DNA from 2 places in the Flavonifractor sp. An112 genome. Region 1 is predicted to be linked to the other one. Evidence: predicted binding sites of a transcription regulator. Region 1 holds the regulator's gene; the other holds the start of a gene.
The links. Region 1 encodes LexA, which represses DNA repair genes until DNA is damaged. Its sites were predicted from a motif close to CNAACANNTGTTNG; they were not measured.
Positions count from the first base shown of each region.

Region 1 (15,249 bases):
GGTCTTGTCCGGGTAGAGGGCACGGAAGCTGTCGGCAAAACCGCTCTGCAGCAGGGTAGTCATCTTGCCCCGCTCCTGGTCGGAGAAGCCTGCGTTGCCCCGGTTGGTCTTGGGGTTTTTCAGGTCAATCTCCTCATGGGCCACGTTCAAATCGCCGCACAACACCACCGGCTTCTTCTGGTCCAGGGTCATCAGGTAGGCCCGGAAATCGTCCTCCCACTGCATCCGGTAGTCGATGCGGGCCAGCCCCTCCTTGGCGTTGGGGGTGTAACAGCACACCAGATAGAAGTCCTCATACTCCGCCGTGATCACCCGGCCCTCGGTGTCGTGCTCCGGGATACCCAGGCCGTAGGTCACGGCCAGAGGCTCGGTTTTGGTGATGAGGGCGGTGCCGGAGTAGCCTTTCTTCTCGGCGCTGTTCCAGTAGATGTGGTAGCCCGGCAGGTCCAGCTCGATCTGGTGGGGCTGGAGCTTGGTCTCCTGGAGGCAGACGGCGTCAGCGTCCATCTCCTTGAAGAAGTCCAGAAAGCCCTTGCCCAGGCAGGCCCGCAGGCCGTTGACGTTCCAGGTGATCAGCTTCATTCCCAGTCCTCCGCCTTCCATTTCATGGGTTTTCCGTCGCTGTCCAGCAGCGGGGTGATACCGCCGGCATATCCGTCGTGCATCTCCAGGTAGAGCATACCGGTCTTGGTATCCAGCAGAACCCGGGTGGCATCGGCCACACCCTGGGTGTAGATCACCTGAAAGCGCTTATCCTTTCCCATAGACACGCTCCTTTATTCCTTTCGCATCTCACCCTCCAGATGGGGGAGGAATTTCAGCATAATGGGCAGATAGGTGGCCACAAAGACCACCACCGCCCCAAGAGCCGCCCATTTCCGCAGCTTTTTGGGAGCGGCCAGGCCCAGCATGACCCCGGCGGCGCACAGGTACAGCTTCACCAGGGCCAGGTCCTTCCAGTTCATTTTGGCGATATAAGCATCGGCGGCAGAAAACAGTTTTTTCATAAGATTCCCTCCAGCCGCAGCAGCCATTCCTTCAATTCCAGCCCACCCCCGTAGCCGGTAAGGGTCCCGTTGGCCCCCACCACCCGGTGGCAGGGCAAAAGGATGGGCAGGGGATTGCGGTGGTTGGCCTGGCCCACCGCCCGGCTCCCCTTAGGACAGCCCACCCGGCGGGCCAGCTCCCCATAGGTGATGGTCTGCCCGTAGGGGATGTCCGCCAGGGCGGACCACACCTTGCGCTGAAAAGGGGTACCCTGTGGGGCAAGGGGCAGGTCAAAGTCCCGCCGTTCCCCCGCCAGATAGGCCAGCAGCTCCTCCTTGCCTCGGGCGAGCAGGGGCGTCTCCTCCCCCACCGGAGACATGGGGGAATTGGGCAAATACAGGGCGGTAAGCCCGCCCCCCTCCTCCTCCAGCGCCATAGGTCCCACGGGGGTATCAAAGACCACCCGGTTCATCTCAGTACCGCCGCACCACGGCGGTAACCTTGCCCAGGATGGCGCATCCTTCGCCGTCGATGGGCTCGTAGTCCGGGTTCTCGGGCATGAGCCACACATGGCCGTCCTTCCGGCGGAGGGTCTTCACCGTAGCCTCGTCCTCAAAGAGGGCCACCACGATCTCCCCGCTGTGGGCATCGGCCTGCTGGTGGACAATCACCAGGTCCCCGGGCAGGATACCGGCATACTTCATGGACTCCCCCCGCACCTTCAGGGCAAAATACTCCCCGGGCCGCCCGCCGGTGTCAAAAGTCAGATAGTCCTCGATGCACTCCTGGGCCAGGATGGGCGACCCGGCGGCCACGCTGCCCACCACCGGCACCTTGTCCTCCGGGACTGCCGGAGTCTCCGGCTGGGCCACGGTGATGGAGCGGGTCTTACCCTCCGCCTTGGTGATGAGGCCCGCCGACTCCAGCCCCTTCAGGTGGAAGTGGACGGTGGAGGGGGATTTCAGCCCCACATAGGCCCCGATCTCCCGGACGGAGGGGGGATAGCCGTGTTCCGCCGAGAAAGAAATGATATAATCGTAGATCTGCTGCTGTTTGGGTGAAAGCGCCTTCATGGCAGACCCTCCTTTGTCAAGTTCGTCCGGTTTCAGTATACCATACTTCCTCCAGCATTGCAAACATTTGTTCTAAAATCCCCCATTTTTTCCGCGCAGGCAGCCACCTGTGGAGCCACAGCGACCATCTGTAAAAAATACGTTGCGTACTGCCTGTCCGCTCTTTATAATGGCATCACCACAGGAAGAGGTGACCGATATGCAAGTGGAAGTGAACATCGACGAGACCTATACCCGGCCCAAGGCGGTAATCCTCACCGCCGCTCTCACCGACGAGGTTCGGCAGGCGGTGGAGTTCCTCTCCCACGCCGACGCCCCTCCGATCACCGGTTATCAGGGCGGGACCGTCCGGCTCCTGGACCCGGCGGAGCTGATCCGGGTGTACGCCAGCGCCGGGAAGGTGCTGGCCGCCACCGAGCGGGGGGAATACACCCTCCGTCTGCGGCTGTACGAGGCGGAGGCGCGGCTGGACCCCCATCTCTTTGTACGCATTTCCAACTCGGAACTCATCCATCTGAAAAAAGTGCAGAGCTTTGATCTGAGCCTGACCGGCACCATCCGGGTAAAGCTGTCCGACGGCACGGTCACCTATGTCTCCCGGCGATATGTATCAAAGCTGAAAAAACAACTTGGTCTGTGAGGTGAACCGTATGAAAAAAGAGTTGCTTTTGCGGGGGTTGCTGGGCATTCCTCTGGGGATCGCCATCGGGCATCTCATCACCGTTTTTTCCTCCCTGTTTTGGGGAACCGGCGCCTTTTATCCCTGTATGCCCGCCTTCGCGGCCCAGGTGGGGAGTGAGGCCCAGGCGGTCCTGCTCCAGACCGCCCTGTGCGGTCTGGTGGGCTTCGGTTTTGCCGCCGGCTCCGTGCTGTGGGAGCTGGAGCGGTGGAGTCTGGCCCGGCAGACTGCCGTCTATTTCCTGCTGGGGGCCGCCCTGCTGATCCCCACCGCTTACGTCTGTCACTGGATGGAGCGCAGTGCGGCGGGCATACTGGCCTATCTGGTCATTTTTACGGTGATTTTTTTCCTGATCTGGATCATTCGGTACCTTCTGGCCCTGCGCAGCGTCAAAAAGCTGAACGCCGCCCTGGGGCACGGAGATCAGAGCGGTTCCTGAGCCCTTCCTCCCCCGGTCTGCTCAACAAACACCGACAGCCGCAGCAGGTACTGGTCGTAGCCCTTGCCCGCCAGCTCGTCCAGCAGCACATCCTCCCAGAACAGCTCTCCCAGGGTCATTCCGCAGGTCTGGGCCCAGTCCAGCAGCCGCTGGTAGCCCTCCCGCACGGTGTCGAAGCTGCCGGCGTGGAAGTAGGTCAAATAGCGTCCCGCCGGGGCGGTGAGCATCTGCACCCCCCGGATTGGTCTGTCCACCTGGGTATAGCAGTAGGTATAACCCTCCCAGTCTCCCCGCCGGGTAGCCTCCACCGGCAGGATGGCCCCCAGGGCGTAGGGGCTGGCCACCTGATGGGCCTCGCAGTATTCCAGGTGGCGGGCCAGAATACGGGCATATTTGCCCGCGTCGGTAATGCCGGGGGCGGCGGTGGCCACATACCACCGCTGGGGCCACTCCTCCAACCTTACCTCGCCGGGCTGGACGGCCAGAGCCTGCCGGGTCAGCTCTGCTTTCCGCCGGATCAGGGTCCGCAGCCGCCGCAGCCGGGACAGCTTCTCCGTCAGGGCGGCCTCCTCCTCCTTCAGCAGCTCCAGCAGGGTCTCCGGGCTGCGCCGGTCCAGGTAGGCCTTGATGTCGGACAGGGGCATCCCCAGTTCCTTGAGGCTGGAAATGACCTGGAACACCTCGATCTGCGCGGGAGCATAGTAGCGGTAACCGTTCTCCCCCCGGATGGCGGGAGAGAAGATGCCGGTCTCATCGTAGTGAAACAGGGTGTGCTTGGTGACGCCGCACAGGGCCGCAAATTCCCCGGTGGTAAAGCGCATCTCTGTTTGATCCATGGCGCAAACCTCCCTCTTGACTATCGGGTTACCCGATAGCTTATCATGTTCAATGCTGTTTGTAAATGCTTTAGAAAAAAGGAGGCACAGGCTATGAAAAACCGGTTGGATCAGGACTTTACCCTGGGCGGACTGCTCCGCTTTGCCCTGCCCACCACCATCATGATGCTGGTGACCTCCCTGTACACCATTGTGGACGGGGTGCTCACCTCCCGGCTGGTGGGAGAGAACGCCCTGGCCGCCATCAACATCGCCTATCCCGCTGTCAGCATTGTGCTGGCGGTGGGTATTATGCTGGGTACCGGCGGCAGCGCCGTGGTATCCCACCGGATGGGCGCGGGGGACCTGGAAGGCGCCCGCCGCACCTTTGGTTTTCTGACCCTGGCGGCGGTATGCGCCGGAGTGATATTCGCCCTGCTGGCCGTTTTTGGGGCGGAGCCTCTGGCCCGGCTGCTGGGGGCCAGCGATCTGCTGCTGGCGGACGCCGCCTGCTATCTGCGGATTCTGCTGATGTTTGCCCCCATGGCCATGCTCCAACTGCTCTTTGAGAGCTTTTTTGTGGCGGCGGGCAAGCCCGGCCTGGGGCTGTGGCTCACCATCGCCGCCGGCGTCACCAACGGCGTGCTGGACTGGCTGTACATGGGGCCTCTGGGCATGGGCATCGCCGGGGCCGCCGTGGCCACCGTCACCGGCTACTGCATTCCGGCGGTGTGCGGCGTGCTCTTCTTCCTCACCCGGAAGGAGGGGCTGCGCTTCTCCCGCCCCCGGCCCAACTGGCGGCTGCTGGGCAAGGCCTGCTTTAACGGCTCTTCTGAGATGGTGACCAACCTGTCCACCGCCGTCACCACCTTTTTCTTCAACGCCATCATGATGGAACTGCTGGGAGAGCCCGGCGTATCCGCCATCACCATCGTGCTCTACGCCCAGTTCCTGCTGGTGGCCCTGTTCCTGGGCTTCTCCATGGGCGTAGCCCCGGTGTTCAGCTTCAACCAGGGTGCGGAGCGGTATGACCGGCTGCGCTCCACCTTCCGCCACTGTTCCCGGTTCATCCTGTGCACCGCCGTGGGCATCCTGGCCGCCGCCCTGCTGCTGGCCCCGGTCATCGTGGGGGTGTTCTCCCCTGCCGGTACCCAGGTCAATGCCCTGGCCCTGGAGGGCTTCCACCTCTTTGCTCCCTCCTTCCTCTTCGCCGGGGTAAACATCTTTGCCTCCGCCCTCTTCACCGCTCTGTCCGACGGGCGGACCTCCGCCATTATCTCCTTCGCCCGCACCTTCGGCTTCCTCATGGCCGGGCTGCTCCTGCTGCCCCGGGTGCTGGGAGTCACCGGCGTATGGATCGCGGTGCCGGTGGCAGAGGCTGTCTCCTGCCTGCTGTCCATCGGTTTTCTGTGGCACTACCGGACCAAATTCGGCTACGGGGCCATCCCAGCCTGACAACAAAGGCCGCCCAATCGGGCGGCCTTTGTTTCTGTCGTTTAGCGGTCCCACTTCTCGATGAGGGCCCGCAGCTGATCGGCAAACTTGCCCAGGTCCTTGTTGGTGCCGCCCTTGTTGTGGGAGATGACCTCCATCAGCTTGCGGCCCACCTCCTCCAGCCGCTGGTAGGCGGGGGAGGCGCCGGGGGCGGCTGCGGGCTTCTGCTCCGGCGGCAGGCCGGGGGCGAGCATCTTGTTGGCCAGCAGGTCGTAGACCTCCTCATAGTTGGGGGCGTGAGCAGCCAGCCCCATCTGCCGCAGGGTGTTGGCGTAGATCTCGGTGACCTCCGCGTCGCCGTGGACCACAAAGACCTGCCGGGGCTTGGGATTGTAGCTCTCGATCCACCGCAGCAGGCCGTCCCTGTCGGCGTGGGAGGACAGGCCGTGGAAGTTGACGATCTTGGCTCGGACGGCGATCTCCTCACCGAAGAGCTTCACCGACGTAACCCCGTTGATGAGCCGCCGGCCCAGGCTGCCCTCGGCCTGGAAACCCACAAAGACAACGGTACACTCCGGCCGCCACAGGTTATGTTTCAGATGGTGGCGGATACGGCCGGCATCGCACATACCGGAAGCGGAGATGATGACCCGGGGGGTCTTGTCCTCATTAAGGGCCCGGGACTCCTCGCTGGATTCGGTGATGGTGAGGCCGGGGAACTGGAACAAGGCGCCCCCCTTCAGGGCGGCGATGGCCTCTTCGTCCAGATAGCCGTGGAGATCGCCGGAGAAGATGCGGGTGGCCTCGCCCGCCAGGGGGGAGTCTACCACCACCTGGAAGTCGGGCACGCTTTTTACCAGTCCCTGCTCTTTCATCTCCCGCATGAAGTATAAAAGCTCCTGGGTACGGCCCACGGCGAAGGAGGGGATGATCACGTTGCCCCCCTTGCCCAGGGTCTCGTCGATGATGGCAGCCAGGTCTCCGGTGTAATCCGGGTTCTTGTCCATGTCGTGGAGCCGGTCGCCGTAAGTACTTTCCGTCAAAACATAGTCGGCCTCCCGGATATACTCCGGGTCCCGGATGATGGGCTGGTCCCGGTTGCCGATATCGCCGGAGAATACCACCTTCCGGGTCTCCTCCCCCTCGGTGAGCCACATCTCCACACTGGCCGAGCCCAGCAGATGGCCCGCGTCCACAAAGCGCACCTTCACCCCGTCCTCGATCTGGAGGCGGGTGCCGTACTCACAGGTGACGATGTGCTTGATGGCGGCCTCGGCATCGGCCACGGTGTACAGGGGCTCCACCGGCTCGGCCCCGGCGCGCTTGCCCTTCTGGTTCTGCCACTGGGCGTCGCTCTCCTGGATGTGGGCCGAGTCCCGCAGCATAATGCTCAGCAGCTGCCCCGTGAGACGGGTGCAGTAGATGTTGCCTTCAAAGCCCTGCTTCACCAGCAGGGGGATGCGGCCGGAGTGGTCGATGTGGGCGTGGGTGACCACCACCGCGTCGATGTACCCGGCGTTGAAGTCCAGCTCCTGGTTGTCCCGCTCGTCCCTGCCCTGCTGCAGGCCGCAGTCCACCAGGATCTTCGTCCCGCCGCACTCCACACAGTGGCAGCTGCCGGTCACGGCACGGGCTGCGCCGAAAAAGGTCAGTTTCATGGGGCACCTCCTTGTGCATTTTCTACAAGGTTATTGTACTCCCAAAACCCGCCGGTGTAAATAGTGGAGTGACCGGGTCGGCCCGGGATGATTTCTTTCCTTTTTTGCCGGAATCCGGTATAATACGGGGGAAAGGGCGTGAGTCAATGGAGTTTTCCCAACTCAACTACTTCCGCACCGTGGCCCGCACGGGAAATATCTCCCAGGCGGCCCGGGAGCTGTTTGTCACCCAGCCCAACCTGAGCCGCTCCATTGCCCGGCTGGAGGGGGAGCTGGGGGTCCCCCTCTTTGAGCACCGGAAGGGCAAGGTGGTGCTCAACGAATATGGCCGGATCTTTCTCTCCGGGGTGGAGAACGCCTTCGGGGAGCTGAACGCCTGCATCCAGACGGTACAGCGGTTATATGAAAACAACCAGAATATCCTCTCTCTGGGCTGCTCCATCGACGGCTTTCTCCCCGACATCCTCCAGCCCTTCTCCCGGGCCCACCCGGAGATCGGCATCCGCCAGTACCAGGGGGACGCCTCCCGGCTGGCCCAGCAGCTGGTGGAGCGCACCCTCACCCTGGCGGTCACCCCCTACCCCCTCAACCACAATCTGCTCACCTTCCGCCTGCTGGGGGAGATGGACTACGGCCTGTTCGTCCACCGGGACCACCCCCTGGCAAAGGAAACCGTGGTGGAGCTAAAGGCGCTGGCCGGTCAGCCTCTGATCTGCGACGCCTCCCGGCTGGACGCCAAAACCCTCCGCTCCATCTGCCGGGCCCGGGGTTTTGAACCCACCCTGGCCTACGAGGTGGAGAGCACCAGCCTGGTCTACCGCCTGCTGGAGCAAAAGGCCGGGGTGGCCGTGATGCCGGTATCCCAGATGCTGCGGCTGCGGGCCCTCTTCCCCGACAGCCCTATTCTGGTCATTCCCCTGGAGGAGGGGGTCCCTCCCGCCAGCCTGGGGGTGTCCTACCACAAGGGTTATCCCCTCACCGACGCAGCCAACGCCTTCATCCGGTTTGCCATCGACTTGCTGGTGCAGGAGAAGGTGCGGATGGCCGCCGCAGGTATAACTTCAAAAGCATAATGCTGCGCCGCAAGGGGCATTTTGAAAGTCCCCTCTGTTCCGCTATACTAAAGGTATCACAGCGGAACAGAGGGGACTTTCTCTATACCTATTTTGTATGACTCAGGTCTGTTCTGATTAACGGCGGCAGGGCCGCCCACAACATAGAAAGGATGAACAACCACATGAAACGTCTGGAAGGAAAAGTCGCTATCATCACCGGCGCCAACGCCGGCATCGGCAAGGCCACCGCAGCTCTCTTCGCCCGCGAGGGCGCCAACCTGGTGCTGGCTGCCCGCCGGCTGGACAAGCTGAAGGAAGTGGAGGAGTACGCCGCCTCTCTGGGTGTGAAGGCCATCTCCGTGTCCACCGATGTCAGCGTGGCCGCTGACTGCCGCCGTCTGGTGGATACCTGCGTAGAGACCTTCGGCCGGGTGGATATCCTGGTGAACAACGCCGGTATCGACGACAAGAATATGTCCATCACCAACTGCGACGAGGAGCTGTGGAACAAGGTCATCGCCGTGGATCAGACCTCTGTGTACTACATGATGCGGGAGGCTCTGCGGTATATGGCTCCCGCCGGTTCCGGCTCCATTGTCAACATCTCCTCCATCGGCGCCACCCGCTCCAACGCCGGTGTGTCCTACACCGCCGCCAAGATGGCCGTCATCGGCATGACCAAGAACGTGGCCATCCAGTTCGCCGGCAAGGGCATCCGGGTCAACGCCGTCTGCCCCGGCCCCACCCAGACCGACATCTTTGACCCCGCCAATCTGGCCACCTTCGACAACGAGTTCTGCCACCTGTGCGGCAAGCACTTTGACGGCTCCCTGCCCCGCACCCAGCCCGAGGATCAGGCCAACGCCATCCTCTTCTTCGCCAGCGACGAGTCCAAGGCCATCAACGGCGAGACCCTGGTGGTGGACTACGGCGCCACCATCTAATCCCAAGCTTCTCATCACACAAAAGGCCCCGGCGGCAGACCAAAATAGTCTGCCGCCGGGGCCTTTTGTGGTGAAATATTTAGACAAAGCACAGTCAGTTCATAGGTACGACCCGGATGGCCACGGCTATGGGGGTGCTGCCGCTGTAGATATAGCCCACGGATACCATAGTCTGAATGTTGGGGAAGCTGCCCAGGTTGTACACATCGTAGGTGTAGCCGTAGCTGATTCCGCCCTGGCTGTTGGAGAAGCGGAAGCCGTGGCCCTCCAGCATGGTGATGTAGAGATCCATCACGGTTCTCCGGTTGCTGGACCCGCCAGGGATGTCACTCAGCTTATAGATGTACATGGTGGCGTCCCCGTCGGGATCCTCCTCCATGGTGGGCACGCCAAACATGGCGCCGAAATCGGGCACATTGGGATACTTGCTGTAGGTGGCGTCCATATCCATGTCGCCGGTATTGCCGCTGGAACTTCCGCCGGAGGAGGAACCGTTATCGTCACCGTTACCATCGCTGTCACCGCCGCCTTCCCAACCGCCGCTGGAGCCGCCGCCCAGAGTAATGGTGTAGGTGCCCCGGTCGCCCAGATCGTCAATGACGCGGAAGTCGCCGCCCACAGTGGTGACGGTGGAGGGAGTGGGGCCGCTGTACTCTCTCACGGTGACCTTCACATAGCCGGTGGAGTGGGCCAGGACGGGGTGAGACATGGTGGTGCGGTTGTAGCTTCTGCCGTCGATGACCACGGTGTCGTTCTGGATCAGCACGGTGAAGCCGGTCTTGTTGCGGACCAGCAGGTAGACCTCGATCTCGCTGCCGTCGTCAGAGTAGGGGTATTTCTGGGTCTTGCCGTAGTAGAATTCCACATTTTCGTCGCTGTACAGCTTCTCCTTGCCGCTGACGGCAGGGATGGTGTCGTCGGTCTTGCCGGTGTACAGGTTGGTGGCGTCAAAGCGGGCATAGGTGGTCTTGGAGCCGCTGCCCACGCCGCCCAGGATCACCCGGAACTGTCCGCCCACGGTCTGGACGCTGTTCAGGTTCACCAGGGAGGAGTCGTAGTTGTTAATGGTGACCGTGACGGTGCCGGTGGAGTTGGCCGACACGTCGTCGCTCATGGTCAGATCGTTGAAGGTGTAGCCGTTGAGGCTCACCGCGTCGGCCTGGACGGTGATGGTGCTCCCCGTCTTGTTGGTCACATTCAGATAGAGCTCGGCCTCGCCGGCGTCATATCTGCTCTTCTGGATCTTGGAGAACTTGATGCTGACATTGGAGTCCTCATAGAGGGGCTGGGTGGACAGGGCCCGCTTGGACACGGTGACGGTGCAGGTGGCCTTGACGCCGCTGGAGGCGGCGGTGATAACAGCGGTGCCGGGGGCCACGGCGGTGACGGTACCGTCGGCGGCCACGGTGGCCACGCTCTTGTTGGAGCTGGTCCAGGTCAGAGCCTCAGTGGAGTTGGCAGGGGTGACGGAGGCGGTGAGCTTGCCGCTCTCGCCCTGCTGAATGGCCAGGGTGGTCTTATCCAGGGTGATGGCGGTAATGGTTACCGGCTTCTCCTCCAGGGTCACCTGGCGGCGCTGGTCGGGCAGCGCCATACGGGAGACGATGGTGGCCACCGACGCCCGGTCGATGGGAGTCTCAGGCAGGAAGGTGCCGTACTTGTCGCTGCCGGTGAGGATGCCCGCCCGGTAAAGGGTGTAGATATCCTCATAGTTGGCGGACCCGGCGGCCAGGTCGGGGATGTCCCCGTCCTCGATGGTGTTGATGGCCTTCAGTTCCTCGGCGGGCAGGGCCTTCACCAGGATGCCGGCAAACTGGCGGCGGGTGGCGTTGGCGTTGTAGTCGGTGAACTGGCCGGCGGTGATGATGCCGTTTTCCACCGCGTAGTCCACATACACCTGATACCAGGGTTCCCCCTGCTGGAAGCCGGCCTTGCCGGTGTGGTAGATGCTGTGCAGGCGGCAGGCCAGAGCCAGGGTGGAGCTGATGGTCAGATTCTGGATGGGAGAGAAGGTGTTGCCGCTGCTTCCCTTCACCAGGTCCAGCTCGTAGGCCTTCTGCACGCTCTCGGCGTACCAGCTGGAGGCAGCCACGTCGGTAAATTTCCCGGCGGGATAGTCGTTGACCTTTTTGAAGTGGTCCATGTTGTCTGCCGCCAGAGCCGCCGGCATCAGGCCCGCCATGAGGGCAAGGGCCATCAGCAGGCTCAGCAGTTTGCGTTTCATCTCAGTTCCTCCTTGTCATTGACTTGCGGGCTTGTTATCCCAGGGTGGCAATAATCTCCTGTATGGCGGCGATCCGCCTCTCAGCTTTGTCCATGGACGCGCAGCCCTGATCAAAATAGAGACTCCAGGTATATTTGTTGATCTTGTTCTGGTGCCCGCTGCACTCATTCCACAGGTCATCCCGGGTCACTTTGATCAGCTCCTGAAGGCTGGTGTATCCGTCATAGGAGATAGGAATGGCATCCACATTCTTCAGCACATCCCGGGCCAGATCCAAAAACCCCACAGCCGTCACACCATTGGTCATGATTAAAAGGGTAGATGTGGGACCTACCAGATTGGGCATGGAAGAGTCCTCCACGATCTTGGCCGATCTCTGTCCGCCGGCAATGGCCTCACCGGCTTTGTCGATGTCATTCTTCAGGCTGCTCAGCTGTCCGGGGGTGAGCGCCGGGGTGCCGGGGGTGGGCTCCGGCTCCTTCTCCTCCAGGGTCAGCTGCTTGCGCTGGCCGGGCAGAGCCATACGGGAAACGATGGTGGCTACCGACGCCCGGTCAATGGGCGTCTCCGGCTGGAAGGTGCCGTACTTGTCGCTGCCGGTGAGGATGCCCGCCCCGTACAGGAAATAGATGAGCGCCCCATAGGAGGAGCCAATATCCACATCGGGGATGTCCCCCGGCTCAATCTGGTTGATGACCTTCAGCGCGTCAGAGGGCAGAGACTTGGCCAGGATGCCGGCGAACTGGCGGCGGGTGGCGGTGGCGTTATAATCGGTAAACTCGTCACTGGCGATGATATCGTTTGAGATGGCGTAGTCCACATACACCTGGTACCAGGGCTCCCCCTGCTGGAAGTCGGCCTTGCCGGTGTGGTAGATGCTGTGCAGGCGGCAGGACAAAGCCAGGGCGGAGCCGATGGTGATGTTCTGAGTAGGAGAGAAGGTGGTGGCGCTGCTCCCCTTCACCAGGTCCAGCTCATAGGCGTCCTTCACGCTGCCGGCATACCAGCTGTCGGCTGCCACGTCGGTAAAGGTTCCGACGGTGTAAGTATTGACCTTCTGAAAGTTATCCAGGCTCTCCGCCGCCAGGGCCGCCCCAGGCAGCATGGACACGGACAGCGCCAGGGCCAGCGCCCCGGCGCAGATCTTTTTTCCAATGGATCTCATGTGCTTTGCTCCTCTCATTTGGTGGACCGCATCAATACAGGGTCTTTTCATTTTCGGCAAACAGCTTGTCGTTGATCTCTCCCAACTCCATGTGATGTACGATGCCGAAGCTGATGATGGCATCCCGCTTCAGCCGGGGATAGAGGGGGGCGTAGCCGGCCTGCTTAAGCAGCCGCTGGGCCTCCTCCAGGGTGGTCTCCAGCCCCACGCACAGGCAGAGCAGCCGGTCCCGGGAGGGATTGCGCCGGCCGGCAAAAACCTGGTGGAGATAGACCTCGCTCATCCCCGCCTTCCGGGCCAGGGCCGCCTTGGAAAAGTCCTTCTTCTCATATAACTCCGCCAGCAGCTCCGCAATGCTCTGGTTGGCAAAGAAGGGCTGATTGTCGTGGAGATAAGAGTCAATGTTGGCCTCGCTCATCAGATCATGGCTCAGATCGCCCGTGGTCTTATTTTCCAATCCTATCACTCCCTTTACTTTCAAATGGAAATCGTTTATACTAAATTTACAACAATTTGTACCTGGATACAATATGCCCACTGCATAGTGTACAAGGTTTTTCAGGGGTGATTTCTATTTATACCTGGCTGTCAAATGCGCTTCAGGAAGAGTATGAGTTGGTCCGGATCTTAAAGGAAAGCCCCCGGGGCAGCGTACAGCTCATCCGGCACAACGCCACCGGCAGGCGTCTGATCCTGCGCCGTTTCACCGGCAATCCGGAAGTCTACCGAAAGCTGCTGGACTACACCTGTCCCAATCTCCCCACCGTGTACGAGGTGGCGGAGGAGGGGAACAAGGTCCTGACGCTGGAGGAATTTATTGAGGGCGACACCCTGGGCTTCCTGCTGCAGGAGGCCCTATTTTCACCGGAGGAGACCCGGAAGATCGTCCGGCAGGTGTGCAAGGCCCTGTGGGTCCTCCACTCCATCGGGGCCGTCCACCGGGACGTAAAGCCGGAGAACATCATCCTCCGGGGAGACGAGGCGGTACTCATCGACTTTGACGCCGCCCGTTTACATAAACCCGAGCACAGCAACGACACCCAGATTCTGGGCACCACCGGCTTTGCCGCCCCGGAGCAGTACGGTCTGTCCCAGTCGGACATCCGCACCGACATCTACTCCCTGGGGGTGCTCATCAACGTGATGCTCACCGGAGAGCATCCCTCCAAGAAGCTGGCGGGGGGCAAAATGGGCCGTATTGTGGACCGGTGTACCCACGTCAACCCCCAGCACCGCTACCGCAATGTGCTGCGGCTGATGGAGGTCCTGTGACATGACCGGCGGGACCAGGCCCTGCCCTGTCTGCGGCGCCACCCTCCCCAGCGAGGCCTCCTTCTGTCCCTACTGCATGGAAGCTCTCCGCCCCCGGCGGGAGGCGAAGGCACCGGTCCGCCGGTGGCTCCGGCCACTGAGGCGGGTCCTTTTTCTGCTGGCGCTGGCCACCTTGGCTGCGGCGGTCTGTTTGCTCTATGACGCCGTTACCCCCGACACATACGACGCCTGGGGGGAGCTGACCTACCGTCTGAACGGCAACGATTACCATTTAGCGGCCACCTTCCGTAACGACAGCGCCCCGGAGCCGGAATACACCGTGCAGACCATCGAAGACTGGGATTATGACCGGGCCGCCAAGCTCTTTGTGACCCATGTGGACACCGGCGCCGACGCCGGGCAGGTCTTCCGCCAGCAGGTCGAGACTATCCAGGTCCAGGTGGTCCAGCCCCAGGACAACCCCTCCCCCATCACCTGGCAGCAGCCCACCTATCAGGGCGATCCCGCCGCCGAGGGGATGGCCCTCTCGCCGCTCTATTTTGACGGTCAGAGCCGGGGGGAGGCAGAGGTTCGGTGGGACATCCGCATGAAAAACGGGGACACCATCCTTCTGCGGCACAAGATGGTGATCGAGCCGGTGGATGTAGTGGACTACACCCCGGAGGAGTACGACATGGACACCATTGAGGATCTCCAGGCCCTGGTAGATCAGATCCAGGCGGAGGTCCCCCTGCCCACGGTGGTGCGGCTCAACCTGCCTCCCGTCCACTACGAGGGGGGCCTTATCATCACCGGGCGGCCCATCAACCTGTACGGCGCCGAGGATGACAAAAAGATGCGCACCGCCTTTCTGGGCCCGGTGACGGTGGATGTGGACCAGGGCCCCCAGTGCTTCATTCAGAACATCGACTTCCGGGGCAGCGGCTCGGGCACCGGCCTCACCGTGGAGGCCGACGGCCGGGTGCAGGACTGCCTCTTCACCGGCTGGGACACCGGCCTGCTGGTGGGCGGAGACGACTGGGCCGACCCCACCGGGTGCTGGTTTGAGGACAACGGCGTGGGCTTCCGCTTTGACAGCGTGGGGGACTACGTCAACGGCAATATGCTGGAGGGCAACACCTTCCGGAACAACGGCACCGCCGTGGAGCTGCTCCGGGTACCCGGAGCCAAGATCCTCTACTTCAACGGCTGCGCCTTCTCCGGCAACGGCCTGAACCTCTCCAACCCCGCCGACCACCCCACCGACCTCACCCGGGCCACCTTTGACTGAGGGAGGCGAGTGCTATGAATTTACGCTGCCCTCACTGCGGCACGCCCCTTCCAGCGGAAGCCTCCTTCTGCCCCCACTGCGCCCAAAACCTCCGCACCCGACATGAGGTGGATACACCCGTCCGCTGGTGGCTGAAACCGCTGCGGCGGGCTCTCCTGCTGCTGATGCTGGCCGCCCTTGGCTGGGGAGGCTGGCTGGCGTCCGACGCCCTTGCCCCGGACGTATATAGGGCCT
Region 1 covers NZ_CAJFGT010000013.1:17,951-33,199, reverse strand. The annotation lists gene IHN22_RS03365 (exodeoxyribonuclease III) at 1-582, opposite strand, end outside; gene IHN22_RS03360 (DUF6440 family protein) at 579-764, opposite strand; gene IHN22_RS03355 (permease of phosphate ABC transporter) at 777-1,007, opposite strand; gene IHN22_RS03350 (methylated-DNA--[protein]-cysteine S-methyltransferase) at 1,004-1,459, opposite strand; gene lexA (transcriptional repressor LexA) at 1,461-2,060, opposite strand; gene IHN22_RS03340 (LytTR family DNA-binding domain-containing protein) at 2,260-2,700, shown strand; gene IHN22_RS03335 (DUF3021 domain-containing protein) at 2,711-3,178, shown strand; gene IHN22_RS03330 (MerR family transcriptional regulator) at 3,163-4,014, opposite strand; gene IHN22_RS03325 (MATE family efflux transporter) at 4,108-5,448, shown strand; gene IHN22_RS03320 (MBL fold metallo-hydrolase RNA specificity domain-containing protein) at 5,490-7,085, opposite strand; gene IHN22_RS03315 (LysR family transcriptional regulator) at 7,232-8,158, shown strand; gene IHN22_RS03310 (SDR family NAD(P)-dependent oxidoreductase) at 8,323-9,084, shown strand; gene IHN22_RS03305 (Ig-like domain-containing protein) at 9,179-11,308, opposite strand; gene IHN22_RS03300 (S-layer homology domain-containing protein) at 11,343-12,473, opposite strand; gene IHN22_RS03295 (helix-turn-helix domain-containing protein) at 12,505-12,939, opposite strand; gene IHN22_RS03290 (serine/threonine protein kinase) at 13,089-13,745, shown strand; gene IHN22_RS03285 (hypothetical protein) at 13,747-15,015, shown strand; gene IHN22_RS03280 (zinc-ribbon domain-containing protein) at 15,030-15,249, shown strand, end outside.

Region 2 (15,249 bases), on a different contig from region 1:
AACGGCTTCTCTGGGGATTCTTCAGAATTTTCCAAGTATGCATCTAATTTCTTTTCAATGCATTTGAACGCCAAATTAACCGCAATTGCCGCTGAGAAGCAATTTAAACGACTATGCCCCTTACCCTGCGGAATCCCCGTCACCCATGCGTGCAGGCTCTCCGTATCGATCAACTGCACGTTATGCTTTGGATGTGCAACTGGGAACCAGGAGCTAAATTTATTGATGTCCTCTTGGCGGAATTCAGGTCCCGTTCTACTTTCCAGCTTTTTATAATCGTCATAGTATCGGTTGGCGATTTCTGCAATTTCAGGTTCCATACGGTATTGTTCGTTGAGCATAATAAAATTTGATGGAGGACCTGATGGGGAATCCTTCTTTGCTTTGCGTTGCATCCCGCTGTGGTCAAAAATATCCCGTCCCAACCATTTTTTAGCCATTGGGGTATCTGCGATCACGATGGGAGGAAGCTGAAGGAAATCGCCTACGATAACAATATTTCTCTCTGCCAGGTACGCCGCACACCATAACGCGGGAACAGCAGCCATGGAGGCCTCATCCAGGATAACAGTATCGAATGTGCGTTCCCGAAGAATTGTGCTGAGATACGCCTTTGTCAATGTTGCGCCAATAACCTTGGCCTGCATGATAGACTGTTTTTCGAGTTCTCCCATGGATTCCTCGATTGCCCGCAATTGCTTGAAAATATCTGTCAACTGCTCGCTTAACTTTGTGTACTGTTCTTCCAGAGATTTTTTATTCTCAGTCTGGATTTTTTCAGAAACCGCAGTCAAATAAGATTTTAAGGTTTGATACTGGTCTGTCAGGCTTGCCTCACTGACCGTTAGTTTTTCATTGACGCATAATTGGCAAAAGGCATATTCCTGCGCAAAAATTTCTTTGAGTTCAGCTTCCATTTGCGATAGTTTGGCTCTGGCCTTTCTGTAAGCATCTTCAGATTCCCTCAGTGCCTTTTCCAATGATTGCAGATGGTCAAATTCTTTTTTGCATTCAGAAACCCGGCGCCGGAGTGATTCGCTTTTTCCTGCACTCTCTTTTTTCTCCAGATCTAGTTTTGGAATTGCTGCCTGAGCCTGATTGAGCTGTTGCGTCAAATCTGAAATCATTTGCTCCCAATATTCTTTTGTCTTTGCTGGCTTCATTCCCCGGAGCTGTGCTTCAAGATCAAGCCGCTCCCTCAGTTTTTCTTGATAATCATCTCCCAGACGAATGGTTTCATTAAACTCTTTTTGTAGTTCTGAAAGTGCGACATCGATTTCAGCTAACTTGATTCGTGCCTGAGTGACACCACTCTTTCCAGTAAAAAATTTTCCTATCGTTCCTTTTTTCTCATAATCCGAAACTGTCCGCTGGTAGTTTTCACGTTCTTGACGCAACACACCCATCTGCGTTTGAAGGCTTTGAATCTTTGCAGATATAGAAGCAAGCTCACGGTTGATAAATACGGAGGAAAATGTTTTATCCTCTTTGGCAAGCAGTTCTGCATAGATTACGTGTCTTTTGATTTCATCTTTTGCCAGTTGGATTTGATGTGGCACCGACCTAACTACTTCTTGCGCAGTGTTCAGCTGTTGCTCAACATCATTATGATGCTGTTCTGTTTTTTCCAGTATAGCCGACAGAGCAATATATTGCTCCACCTCAGGGTGGAGTTCTTTTTCCTGGAGAAGTCTACTTTGTAAGCTATCTGTTCTCTTTCTGAGTGTTTGAAGGGCTTTGTCTGCTGCTTCAAGCGCCGATATATGTCCTGGGATAGAAGGGAGCTGTGTGCTTTCGACCCACTCAATTTGCTTCTGCTTGCGTCTGACAATATGTATTGCATCTTGCAGGTTTGCTTTCGTGTTCTCTAACTGTTGCTTTTGCTCATAAAGTTCCTGCCCATTCATCTTGATGTGGAACTCCAGAGTTGTTTCAACGGGCAGCTGCTTCACTGACTTGCCAATACGAAGAATGGGATAGGAGGCCGTGGTACCGTGATTTGTTTCCCAAAAATGTTGATAAGATTCTGCTGCTTTTTCGATTGCTCCATCAACTGCGGTATTCGTGTGAGAGACCACCAGAACGGAACGCTCCTTCTCTTGCAACTTATCAATGATCTGCCCGATAACTTTCGTTTTGCCAGTCCCAGGAGGTCCCCAGATATATGTAATATTATTGGTCAAAGCAGAAACAATAGCTGCTTTTTGATTATCGTTATTTTCTCTACCTATGTGAAGTTCCTGTATGTCATAAGATTCTATTTTTTCGCAAGGATCAATGCCCTGATTGTCAAACGAAAGCATTCGTTTCCCTGCCGGATTAGTTTCTGAAGCGTTCTCTTCTATGCATTTAATCATGCATTCCATCAGGACAGTTGATCCATTTTCCAGGCGTGCCTGTGAAAAGCCATCCGGCAACGGTTGTTCAGAAGCAAGAGTAATCGTTTCCTCGTCAAAACTGACCGTAGTAACAGTGTACTGATTCTGTCCAATAATCAGCTTGCACGGAGTATCTGCGGGTAGAACTGGAACAAAATCCGCATTGTACTTGTAGCAATATTTTCCGGCCTGATTAGAGATTTGCACACCGCCGGTTAGCAGTATTGATGATTGTCCACGCTTTTTAACTGCCTCAATTTCATCTTCCAACGCTTGACGAAATTCTGCAAGAGTGCCATGAAGTTCAACTTTTTCTTTCGGTTCATATCTCTTTATTGTATTCATGCCGTATCCCTCCAGAGGACTTGGGTTTTTACATTATACCACATCTTTCCACATAAAATCTATTAAGCAAGCGGATTATCCCATATGTTCCTTTACATCCAATAAATGACCACCACAATATGTAATTTCATTAGCCCTAGCATCCTCTTGTACATACTAATAGGTCTAACACTTTCATCCTATATTGTTTCTAAAGGTAAATTTGTCTTTGAATCATAGCGATAAAAAGCCTCTGCCAGTAGACCGGCAGAGGCAAGTCGGACACTATATTAACCCAATGGGCACAATCAAATTGTTCTCATCAAAGGCCCCCAGCTTTTCTGCCATGCACAGTACTGCGCCGGTACCACGCTGGAGGGGCGATTTGTCGATCAACTCAAAGACCTTTGTGAGCTTTTTCGGCGGGGTGGCCATCTTCTTGATCTCCAACGGATAGAGCTTTCCGTCCTGCTCCAGCAGCAGGTCGATCTCCTTGGCGTCGCTGTCCCGATAGTAGTAGAGAAACGGCTCCAGCCCCACGTTCTGGTAGGACTTCATAACCTCAGACACCGTGAAATTCTCCAGCAGCGCCCCGTTCATAGCCCCGGCCATAGCCGTCTCCGGGCTGGTCCACCGGGTCAGATAGCACACCAGGCCAGTGTCGTAAAAATACAGCTTGGGCGTGGAGACCGTCCGTTTCAGCAGATTATTGGAATAGGGGTGCAGCAGAAATATAATACCCAGCGCCTCCAGAATATGCAGCCAACTCTTAGCCGTGGCCTGGTCGATCTCCGCATCATCGGCAATGCCCTTGTAGTTCACCTGCTGACCGGCCCGGGCGGCGGTGGCCCGCAGAAACCGCAGAAATTTCAGACTGTCGATTCCAGAGGACAGCCGCCGCACATCCCGCTCCATATAGGTATCAATATAACTGGAATAGAACAGATTGGCATTGGTATACTGGCCGGTGACCAGTGCGGGCATACCACCTTGGAAAATCCGCTGATACATGGTCGGAGTGTCGCATACCGGGCAGTGCTGCTGCCGCTTTTGCAGCGCATTCAGATCTACTCGGAAGGGGCCTGCGGCAGGACAATGGAGAATCTCACTCTGTGACATGGGAGACAGGTGGAGCAGAGCCACTCTCCCTGCCAAAGATTCTTGCACACCCTCCATCATTTTGAACAGCTGAGAGCCGGTCATCCAGAAGTCACCCGGCTGGTGGCGCTGATCCACCATCATCTTGATGTAAGGGAACAGCTCCGGGGCATACTGCACCTCGTCGATCAGGAGAGGCGGCTTGTGCAGCTGGAAGAACATCTTGGGGTCTGTCTTTGCAAGCTCACGCTCTGTGAGATCGTCCAGGGTGACAACCGTCCGCCCCCGTCCCTCTACCTCGATCAGATGCTCCAGCATGGTGGTCTTGCCCACCTGCCGGGGACCCACAATTAGCAATGCGGGATACTGGGAAGAGACCTCCAGAACCACTGGCTCCATGTGGCGGGTAACGTACATCTCCCTCACCTCGTTTCGGATAATATCGGACTACATTCCTATTTTACCCGAAAAACACTAGAATAGCAAGTCGCTGATCCAATTTATTACGGCATTGCGTATATCATTTCCCGCAGGACAACTTCTTCGGCAGCGGCCCTGAAATTGTTCATGGCTCCTACCCATGCCATCTGGTCTGACTCCTTCAGGCGCTCATCTACTCCACTGGTAGCTGCCATCTTTTCCACCATATCAATCACCATTTCTTCGGCCCGCAGGTCGATTTCTGCCAGGTGGCTGTCCAGTTGCCCAACCAACAGCAAACGGTCGTACAGCATGGGCCTGTGCTGCTTCAGATAGGTTTTGCGAAGCATACCGTACTTGCCCAGCGGTTGGTCATCTGTCTCCGGCAAGCAGAGATCAGGGTAGTAATAGTCCCCCACCTGGGTATAGGTCAAAGATTGACTCATAGGTCTATTCCTCCTCCGTCATAAAAGTATCCAGAATCAACCTGGCACCCATGCGAAAGCCGCAGACAAAGCTGTCCAGGTCACAGCGGGCATTCAGCTCGCTCCAGGCGTCGGTATACGCCAAGAAACGATCCCTCTGAGGTTCCTCAAGCTGCTCCAGCAGCCATTTCTCCAGGTCAGAAAGTGTACGTTGCACCTTCCTCATTGCTTCGGGATGGATGCTTTCCCGGGCCTGTGGGTCCATATTGCCATAGAAGAATTGCTCCAGATAGCGCATCATTTGCCCTCCTTCTGCTTGGCATGGGCATCCATCTCCTTATGGAAGGACATCATGGTGACGATATGCCATTGAGATTTGCGGTGGATCGTACGGAACCGCATGGAACAAATAAAGTCAATCAGGACTGCCTTGGGGATATAGTAGCTGCCGCCGGACTGGATGTAGTACAGCTCACCCTTGCGACACCACTGATGGACAGTGGTGGGACCGTAACCGATCAACTTGGCCACCTGTCTGCCTGACATTACGTCGGGGTAGTCCTTCATCAGCTGGAGGAGGTATCCTTTCAGTGCCTTTTGGGTTTTCTCCGGCAGCTCCTTCGATGTCAGAGCCGGAAATTTCGTCTTGCGCTTTGTGTTTTGGGGCAGATATAACTCTGGGCAGATTCCCTTTCCCCGGAGATAAGTCTGCACATCCTCTTTGCGGATCTGATAGCAGCGGGTCTTTTTGCCGGTATACCGGCAGGGCACCTTGCCGGTCTGGAGCAGGTACCTGGCGGTGGATTTGCTGATGTGGCACAGCTTATAGAACTGGTCTTTGCTCATCACATCGGGAACGCTATCCCAGTTAATTGGCTCGTAATTCATGGCAATCACCTCGTCAGAAATGTCGCATCAAAAAAGCCATTTCCTGTGTGTTGCCAGGTGGGCACTTTCTCCCCCAGTTCTCTCCGCAGTTCTCTCCAAAATGCTTGAGTTCTCTCCAAAAACGGCCAAAACGGGCTTTTATTCGAATTTCAGGGGTTTGAGGACATGGGGCTGGATCAATCGGCGCAAACCGCTGTGGCGCAAGGGCTAGGCGGCGGACAAAACCGCCTCAAAACGCCTGGAAATTTCAAGAAGTGTATAATTGGACAACCGACTCGAAATCAGTTTGCGGGCAACCGCACGAGGGTTCGAATCCCTCCCGCTGCGCCAAAGGCTCCAGAAGCAATCTGCTTTTGGAGCCTTTTTCTATCTCGACGGAGGATGCAAAGTAGAACAGCCCGTATCATTGTCCTTGGTCGTTACCTCACATACCAAGATCCGCAAAGATACCATCTGTATCTTTCTGCTTTATACACTGACATTACCGGACGTTCTGTACTGGATCAGCTTTTGCCTGAAAGATAGTACTTGATTTCCAGGGTAGATGAGTGTCCGCTGGCGGTGTCATGCAGCACGACATCATGGTCGGCCATACATTGTCTCATGGCATTACATACCATTGGCATCCTGTTTTTTAATTGCAGATTCTTATGAATATCATTTGCCTTTAGTGTAAGCTCGGTTTGCCCGCTGCTGTATGCCTGCAATTTTTGGCTTTCAATATAAGTCCGGATATCTCCTGTGGTGGTTTTGGGATTATCTCCTGCCGTATGCTCGGTGGAGGCACAGCTGATGACTTCCCGCAAAGATTTTACCTCCTCCTCAAGTTTTTGAATCCTTGAAAGAAGTTCTAAAATAATAGCGTCATAATTCATATAAATCACCCCAGATATTCTGATAGAATTCTAACACAATTTACTGTAAGTGTCAATACGAGAGAGAAGTAATTCTCTATTGCAAAAAGCTCCGGAAGCAGACGTTTCCAGAGCTTTTTGTATATGTGATAGCGGATAGGTGTTCCGGCGCAGATGAATTCTCTCTGCGGATGAGTTAATCTTCGTCTCCGGCTTTGAAATTGTAGATGGGGCGGATCACTTTCACCACATCCGCTGTGGGACCGATGTTGTCCAGAATATCCTGCATCCCCTTGTAGGCCATGGGACACTCATCCAAAGTCGCTTTGCTCACCGAGGTAGTGTAGATCTCTGCCATCTGCTTTTTGAACTCAGACACCGTAAAAGATTGTTTGGCGTCCGCTCGACTCATGAGCCGCCCGGCTCCGTGGGGAGCAGAGTGGTTCCAGTCCTGGTTGCCTTTCCCCACGCAGAGGAGGCTCCCGTCTCGCATATTGATGGGGATCAGCAGTCGTTCCCCTGCCTTGGCGGACACGGCTCCTTTCCGCAAAATCATGGCGTCGGTATCAATATAGTTGTGGATGGTGGTAAACTGCTCCTCTACGTGGAGCTTCATACCCTTGATAATTTCATCCATCATGGCCTGACGGCTGAGCATGGCGAAGTGCTGAACAATTTTCATATCGTGGATATACTGCTCAAACAGCTCCCCGGACACATAAGCCAAGGCTTTGGGGATGCTGGTCTGCTTGAGGTTTTTCAGCTTCTTCAGTTCTTTCTGAATCTCCGTCTCTCGGCCTTCCGCTTTCATCTGGGCAACCAGAGCTGCAATCGAAGCGTCATCGGTGCGGTTGAGCACCTTATAACCGGCCTCCTGGTAGTAGCTGGCCACCTCCACACCCAGGTGGCGGCTGCCGGAATGGACCACAATGTAGAGGTTCCCCTCGTCATCCCTGTCCACCTCAATAAAATGATTTCCACCGCCCAGGGTGCCAATGCTTTTCTCAGCCCGGAGCAGATCCACATGAGGTGCGCAGTACAGCTCACTCAAGTCGATCTCGCTGAGGTAGCGGTGGGCCTTATCCCGGATGGAGAAGCCGGAGGGGATTTTCTCATAGATCAGCTTATCCAACTTTTGAAGCTCCAGCCGGCTTTCCCTGATACGGGTGGTCTCCATGCCGCAGCCGATATCCACCCCCACCAGATTGGGTACCACCTTGTTGGTGATGGTCATGGTGGTGCCGATGGTGCAGCCTGCTCCGGCGTGAATGTCCGGCATGAGCCGGATACGGCTGCCTTTTGTGAATTCCTGATTGCACAGCTCCTGAACCTGTGCGATGGAGGCGCTGTCCACCACATCGGTAAAAATTTTGGCTTCGTTGTATTTTCCTTTGATTTCAATCATAGTTTCCTCGCAATGTTCTGCTGTTTGAGGTTATTCTTTTACTTGGATATAACAATCCGGATGTGTTTTTTTAAACGCATTGAGTTCCTGCTTTCTAATGGGGCAATCCTGTATATATAACTCCCGCAGCATCGGCATATCACCTAATGGATTCAGGTCAGTAACAGGATTTCCTTTCAAGGATAAACGATGCAGCCATCTTAAATTGGTCAGCGGGGTCAAGTCTGTGATTCTATTGTGCTCCAAGAACAGCTCAGTCAATTTCGGTATATCCGCTAATGGAGACAGGTCTGTAATTCGATTGTGGCTGAGATACAGTGTACTCAACTGCGGCAATCCTGCCAAAGACGCCAAATTGGAGATCAGATTATTGCTCAGCTCCAACGATTCAAGCCGTGTCAGCCCAGCTAAAGGTGTTAGATCAACAACTCTGCATCTGTCAAGATATAAGGTACGCAGCTGCTTCATGTACGCAAGGTGAGATATCTCCTGGACCTGCGTATTTGAAAGGTATAAATATACCATGCGGGTAAGGTTCGTCAGCGGAGATATGTCAGACACCGAATTTCCACTCGGCTCTAAGATTGCCAAGTGCTGCAGTTGTGCCACGGGTGTCACATCGGTAATCTGATTCTCGTGCAGATCCAATTTCTTTAATTGTGCCAGCGCAGCCAAAGGTATAAGATTAACGATTTGATTTTGGTTAAGCTTCAAATCACGCAGTTGCAGTAAACCTGTAAACGGCGTCAGGTCTGTAATGCGGTTCATGGAAAGGTCCAGACTTTTTAGTTCTTTCAGTTCTGCCAAAGGCGCCAGATCAGAGATAAGACGCCCAGGCAGGTACAGCTTTTCTAACTGTTTCAAAGTGGCCAGAGGAGTCAGATCGCGAATAAGTTGAACATCCATTGGCAGCTCCTTGGTATCCAATGCAATTTTCTGCCCATCAATCAAAAGAAAGCGTCTGTCCGCTATCATAAAACTCCCTCCTAATCGGATGCTGCACCTTCATCCTGGTAAAGAGAATAACCTAGTGGAAATCAACTTAAAGAACAGGTTACAGCGACAAAACCCTGCGGCACCCTGCTATTGGGCAGGCTGTCGCAGGGCATGAAAAGGCTGCAAAAACCGCTATATTTACCAGTAGATGTAATTTCATCCTTAGCCATAACACAGTTTTCCAAAGTAAGATGGTCAGTGGGTGAACAGAGCAATTATGTGTGGTGGTTTATACATGATATAGTGTCATTATATCACAGGGCAATCCCGTGCGGAAATGCTTTCTCGGGCTGGATTGTGACGTTTTTCTTAAGAAAATGAGCCGAGAATATGGCTCCGAATACACTGTCAGGGACTATTTGAGCGCGGAAAAGACACTGGCCTCATAGATCCATCCCATTAGCTCATCGTCGATTTCATCAAGGTTTGAAATAAGTACATGGTGGGTCCAGCGGTTGGGATAGGGCTCGGTAGCCACGTCGATTCTGGGGGATTCCAGACGGTGATCCAGGCCAAAGGTGACCACAATGTAGTGGGCGGGGCGATCTTTGGCCTTGCGGACTTTGCTAAAGGAGACGCAGGCAAACATATGCCGGTTATAAAAGGAAATCTGGCTTTTCTGTACCTTGATTTGTACATCGGCAATCCGGTCCAAGATCAGGCCTTCCAACCGCTCATACAGCGGCAGCGCCTCTATATCCTGCTGAAAAAACAGCAGAGCATTTTCGTCCATGAAAACCCCTCCTTTGCTATCAGTGTATCATATCCGTGCAGCTATGAACAGCGGTGTGCGCCTGGAATATAGCGAATAGAACGAATGTTTGACTTTGCGGTAAAAAAAGCATATAATAAAAAAATCAGCCGTATCTTTTTGGGAGAGGGGAGGGAAGTGCTTGGACCGGGTCATTTTTCACTGTGATTTGAATAGCTTTTACGCATCGGTGGAGCTGCTGGATCATCCGGAGTTAAAGGACAGGCCGGCGGCGGTATGTGGTGACCCGGAGAGTCGCCATGGAATTATTCTGGCCAAAAATGAGCTGGCCAAAAAGTATAAAGTACAGACGGCAGAGACCATCTGGCAGGCCAGACGGAAGTGTCCGGACCTGGTACTGCTGCCGGCCCACCACTGGAAGTATCGGGAGTATTCCAAAAAGGTGAATGCCATCTATGAACGGTATACCGATCTGGTGGAGCCCTTCTCCATTGACGAGAGCTGGTTGGATGTGACCGGGACCCTTCATCTCTTTGGAGGGGATGGAAAGGCTTTGGCCGACCAGATTCGCCAAACAGTGCGGCAGGAATTGGGGCTGACGGTATCGGTGGGCGTTTCCTTTAATAAGGTATTTGCGAAAATGGGCAGCGACTACCGAAAACCGGACGCCACAACGGTGATCACCCGGGAAAACTTTCAACAGCTGCTTTGGCCATTGCCGGTGACCGATCTGCTCTTTGTGGGCCGTGCGGCGGCCAGGGTGCTCAATGGCTACGGGATACGCACCATTGGTGATCTGGCCCAGTTTGACCGGGAGAGCCTGGGGCAGATTCTGGGCAAGGGAGGATATACCCTCCACGACTATGCCACGGGCAGGGAACACGCCCCGGTGGTACCTGCCCGGGATATGCCAGGGCCCAAGTCGGTGGGAAACGGACTGACCTTCCCTAAAAATCTGGTGGGCTGGGAGCAGCTGCGTACAGCGCTGTCTGAATTGGCGGATGAGGTTGCGGTCCGGCTGCGTAAGCACGGCCTCAAATGTACCACCGTACAGATCACCGTGCGTGATCCGTCCTTTAAGGATATCTGCCGCCAGAAGAGGCTTAGTGCCCCCACCTATATCTCCCGGGACCTGGCGCAGTGCGGGATGGAGCTGCTGCACAGCTGCTGGAGTGAGCGGCAGCCAGTCCGGGCCCTTACCATTACGGCCCAGAACCTGGTGGAGGAGCGGGACGCAGGGGAGCAGGTGGACCTGTTCGCCGCCGACGCCATACCCTGCCGTGATAAGCTGGAGAAGCTGGAGAAGGCCATGGATTCCATCCGGGACAAATATGGGCGGGGGGCCATCTCCATTGCTTCTGCCGTCCATCCGGCGGGAGAGCCGGACAGGGAGGACCAGCGGCTGCCGCCGGGGGACTAATATAGTCTTACAAACTATATTATAGAATGGATAAAATTATATAAAACTGGGGCGAAAATCTGAAACGCTTTTAAGCAAACTGCTGTTTTTGTATAGAGTTTGGACATGAAACGGGTTTTGTCTATTTTCAATTTTCGTCAGAAAAGGTATCATGACACACAATGATAGGTATTGTTATGCCGTGAAAGGGGAAAATAAAGATGAAAATTCCTGACAGTCTGAAGCGCTATGGCCTGGCCAAGGTGTTTGATTATCTGGATAAAGACCCTATGAACAATATGAGCAAGGTTATGGACCTGGTCAATAAGTTCTCCGGGGACACCCTGTCCACTCAGCGTGAGGCGTTCGACAAGGCCATCAACGACAAGGATTCCTGCTGGCACCAGCTGATCGAGAAGGTCTGGACCCAGACCGATCCCGATGTGCTCAAGACCGTGTTCAACAACTTCTTCGTCAACGCCAACCTGGTGGGCTGGCCCAAGCAGGAGAAGATGCGTGAGAAGTACGGCTGCAACATTCCCTGGGCCATTCTGCTGGACCCCACCTCTGCCTGCAACCTGCACTGCACCGGCTGCTGGGCGGCGGAGTACGGCAATAAGCTGAATCTGTCCTTTGACGATATCGACTCCATCATCACCCAGGGCAAGGAACTGGGCATCTATATGTACATCTACACCGGCGGCGAGCCCCTGGTGCGCAAGAAGGACATCATTGCCCTGTGTGAGAAGCACAATGACGTGGCCTTCCTGTCCTTCACCAACGCCACCCTCATTGACGAGGAGTTCTGCCAGGATCTGCTGCGGGTGAAGAACTTCATTCCCGCCATCAGCTTGGAGGGCTTTGAGGAGGCCAACGACAGCCGCCGCGGCCAGGGCGTGTACGAGAAGGTTACCAACGCTATGGCCCTGCTGAAGAGCCATCACCTGCCCTTCGGTATCTCCACCTGCTACACCAGCGTGAACTACAAGGACATCACCAGCGAGGAGTTCTACGACAAGATCATCGACCTGGGCGCCTACTTTGTGTGGTTCTTCCACTATATGCCTGTGGGCAACGATGCCGCTCCCGAGCTGATGCCCACCCCCGAGCAGCGTGAGGAGATCTATCACCGCATCCGCGCTATGCGTCAGACCAAGGGCATCTTCGCCATGGACTTCCAGAATGACGGTGAGTACGTGGGCGGTTGTATTGCCGGCGGCCGCCGTTACCTGCACATCAACGCCAACGGCGACGTGGATCCCTGCGTGTTTATCCACTACTCCGACTCCAACATCCACGAAAAGACCCTGCTGGAGTGCCTGCAGTCCCCGCTGTTCATGGCCTACCATGACAACCAGCCCTTCAATGACAATATGCTCCGTCCCTGCCCCATGCTGGAGAACCCCGAGCGCATCGAGGAGATCGTCAACAAGACCGGCGCCCACTCCACCGATCCTCAGTCTCCCGAGACCGTGGAGCACCTGACCTCCAAGACCCACCCCTACGCCGACAACTGGAAGCCTACCGCCGACAAGCTGTGGGCCCAGTCCCACCCCCAGTGCGGCGGCTGCACTGCCTGCAGCGGCAACAAGTAATTACATAAAAAAATTCCTCCGTCCTGAGACGGAGGAATTTTTTTATCCGTGGGAAGGGCTGTGCATTCTGCTGGCCAGATTGCGGAAGCTTTCCATCAGATTTTCCTGATGAACCTCTGCCGCGCGGAAGCGGAAGAGGGCAAAATTCAGATTGAACAGGGTACCCAACACGATAGCGGAGATAACTGTGCCGATTCCCACCTGGCCGCCCAGCAGCCAGCCGAGAATAATGACGCCGATCTCCACCACTGCCCGGCATAGGCCCACGGACCGTTTGGTCTTGCGGGCCAGAGCCACCATCAGGGAATCCCGGGGACCGGCGCCCAGAGCCGCTTTCATGTACAGCCAGGTCCCGATGGCCAGCAGTTCCAGGCCGCCCAACAGCATCAGAATGCCGGAGAACGGGTTTTCCATCAGAGGAATCCATCCCTGGGCCAACATATAGTCAATAAAAATGGCACATAGGGTGATATTTAAAATCGTACCCAGGCCGAAGCCCTCGCCAAATAGAATGGCAACACCGATGGCGGCCGCTCCCACGATGATGGAGGCAGTGCCGTAAGTGATGCCGAAGGTTTGGGCCATACCTTGCTGCAGGACGCTCCATGGCTCCAGTCCAATGTTGGCCTGCAACATCATAACGATACCCACCGCGCTGATCACCATGCCCAGAACTACCCAGAGCAGCCGGCGGGGATAGTGATAACCCATCTTGATCTTACCTCCCATAGAACTGAGGAAAAGGGGAGAGGCCTTAAGCCTCTTCCTTGCGGATTGCGCTTAGATAACGATATACACTTGCCTGGGAACATTCCAGAGCATCGGCCACATCTTTTACAGCGCCCTTGAGCAGGAAAACGCCCTCGCTGTCCAGTGCGCCGATGATCTGAATGCGTTCTTCGGAATTGAGACGGTCCGCCGTGATATTCCTGCGGTCCAGTTCCCGAAGTACCGCCTCAGTAGCCACACCGTGGATGGAGTTGTGGAAGCGCTCTGCCGGAGCAAAACGGTCTGCCACAGTCTCGTCCACCTGAAAATTGGTATCAACAAAATGATCGGGGTGGCAGAGCCTCAGTAAGGCATCGCTCACTGCCTGGAATCGGCTGTCATCAAAATTGATGCACAGCATTCCGATCAGCTTGCCGTCGTGTTTGATGAACATGGTGGAGGAGCGCAGGGTCTTGCCGGTGCTGGACACTCCTAAATAGTGAAGGATATAGTCCTGATTCTCATAGCTTTTGTCCCGCAGAATACGCAGGGCAACATTGGTCAGAGGGGCGCCCACCTCGCGACCACTGACGTGGTTGTTGGCAATGGCGACGATGGAGCGATCTTTGTCGGTCAGATCATGAAGAGCTACCTCATAATCGGGACCCAGGGCATAGCCCAAAAATTCAGTCAACTTGATATAGTGCTGCAACAATGGACTGGCCAATCGGCTCACCTCTATCCTTGATTTTGGCTCAAATTACCTGCTTGTCCCAAAGACGCATCAAAACCCATATACTTTATACTTAGTATAGCTGATAATAAGAATATTGTCAAAACAAGATTAGAGCAATTTTCTCAAGAGAAAAAATTTTTTATGCCGCGGCAAAAAATTTATATTGATAATTCCTACAAAATCTGAGAGCTGAATTGTAAAATCATACGAAATGAACAAAAATGTGTTGACAAAAAATTATCTGCGTGATAAATTACTGTTGCCAAGTGAAAAGGAGGCGGAAAACAAACATGAAGAAAATCGTCAATACCGACAAGGCGCCTGCGGCCATCGGCCCTTACGCTCAGGCGGTTGAGATCGACGGTCTGGTCATCACTTCCGGCCAGCTGCCCATCGATCCTGCTACCGGTGCGTTCCCCGAGGGTATCGCGGAGCAGACCCGTCAGTCCCTGACCAACGTGAAGTCCATCCTGGCCGAAGCTGGCCTGGGCATGGATAAGGTCGTCAAGACCACCGTGTTCCTCAGCGACATGAACAACTTCGGTGCTATGAACGAGGTGTACGCCACCTTCTTCGGTGAGGGCGGCTATCCTGCCCGCTCTGCTGTGGAAGTTGCCCGGCTGCCCAAGGACGCCCTTGTGGAGATCGAGGTTATCGCAGTTAAGTAAAGTTCCAAGTACCTATAACCACATTCGGAAAGGTTACTGTCCGCCAGTTGCAGGAGCTGGAATCGCCGGCTTCCGACGACCGGGGTATCCTCTAGTAAAATGATGGCGCAAAGCGCCAAATTAAATGGAGGTAAACAAAATGGACAAGAATGTGAAGCACTATCCTCTGGCTCAGAATGTTGAGATGCCCCAGCACTGCGCCTTTGCGGTGCGCGATCTGCCCCAGGCCACTGTTGAGCAGCGTGAGCGTGCTCTGAACGCCACCCACTGGAACGAGTTCTCCTTCCCCTCCGGACTGCTGACCGTTGATATGCTGTCCGACTCCGGCACCACCGCTATGACCAACCAGCAGTGGGCGACTCTGTTCCTGGGCGACGAGGCCTATGGCCGCAACACCGGCTACTATGTGCTTCTGGACACTTTCCGCGACATCTTCGAGCGCGGCGGCGAGAAGAACTGGAAGAAGAGCATCGACCTGGTCCGCACCGACTGCCGCGACCTGGAGAAGATGATGGACGAGCTGTTCCTCTGCGAGTACGAGGGCGGCCTGTTCAACGGCGGTGCCAAGCAGATGGAGCGCCCCAACTCCTTCATCATCCAGCAGGGCCGTGCCGCTGAGTCCGTGCTGATGGAGATCGTGAAG
Region 2 covers NZ_CAJFGT010000122.1:5,486-20,734, forward strand. The annotation lists gene IHN22_RS12550 (AAA domain-containing protein) at 1-2,723, opposite strand, end outside; gene IHN22_RS12555 (ATP-binding protein) at 2,988-4,217, opposite strand; gene IHN22_RS12560 (TnpV protein) at 4,304-4,666, opposite strand; gene IHN22_RS12565 (DUF6809 family protein) at 4,671-4,943, opposite strand; gene IHN22_RS12570 (helix-turn-helix domain-containing protein) at 4,943-5,533, opposite strand; tRNA gene IHN22_RS12575 (tRNA-Ser) at 5,745-5,863, shown strand; gene IHN22_RS12580 (hypothetical protein) at 6,037-6,408, opposite strand; gene IHN22_RS12585 (RtcB family protein) at 6,584-7,792, opposite strand; gene IHN22_RS12590 (leucine-rich repeat domain-containing protein) at 7,823-8,767, opposite strand; gene IHN22_RS12595 (DUF5655 domain-containing protein) at 9,144-9,521, opposite strand; gene dinB (DNA polymerase IV) at 9,682-10,920, shown strand; gene IHN22_RS12605 (radical SAM protein) at 11,121-12,494, shown strand; gene IHN22_RS12610 (YczE/YyaS/YitT family protein) at 12,537-13,205, opposite strand; gene IHN22_RS12615 (helix-turn-helix transcriptional regulator) at 13,249-13,929, opposite strand; gene IHN22_RS12620 (RidA family protein) at 14,229-14,606, shown strand; gene IHN22_RS12625 (tryptophanase) at 14,746-15,249, shown strand, end outside.
Region 2: the regulator LexA is predicted to act here: its motif matches at 9,599-9,612, upstream of dinB (DNA polymerase IV).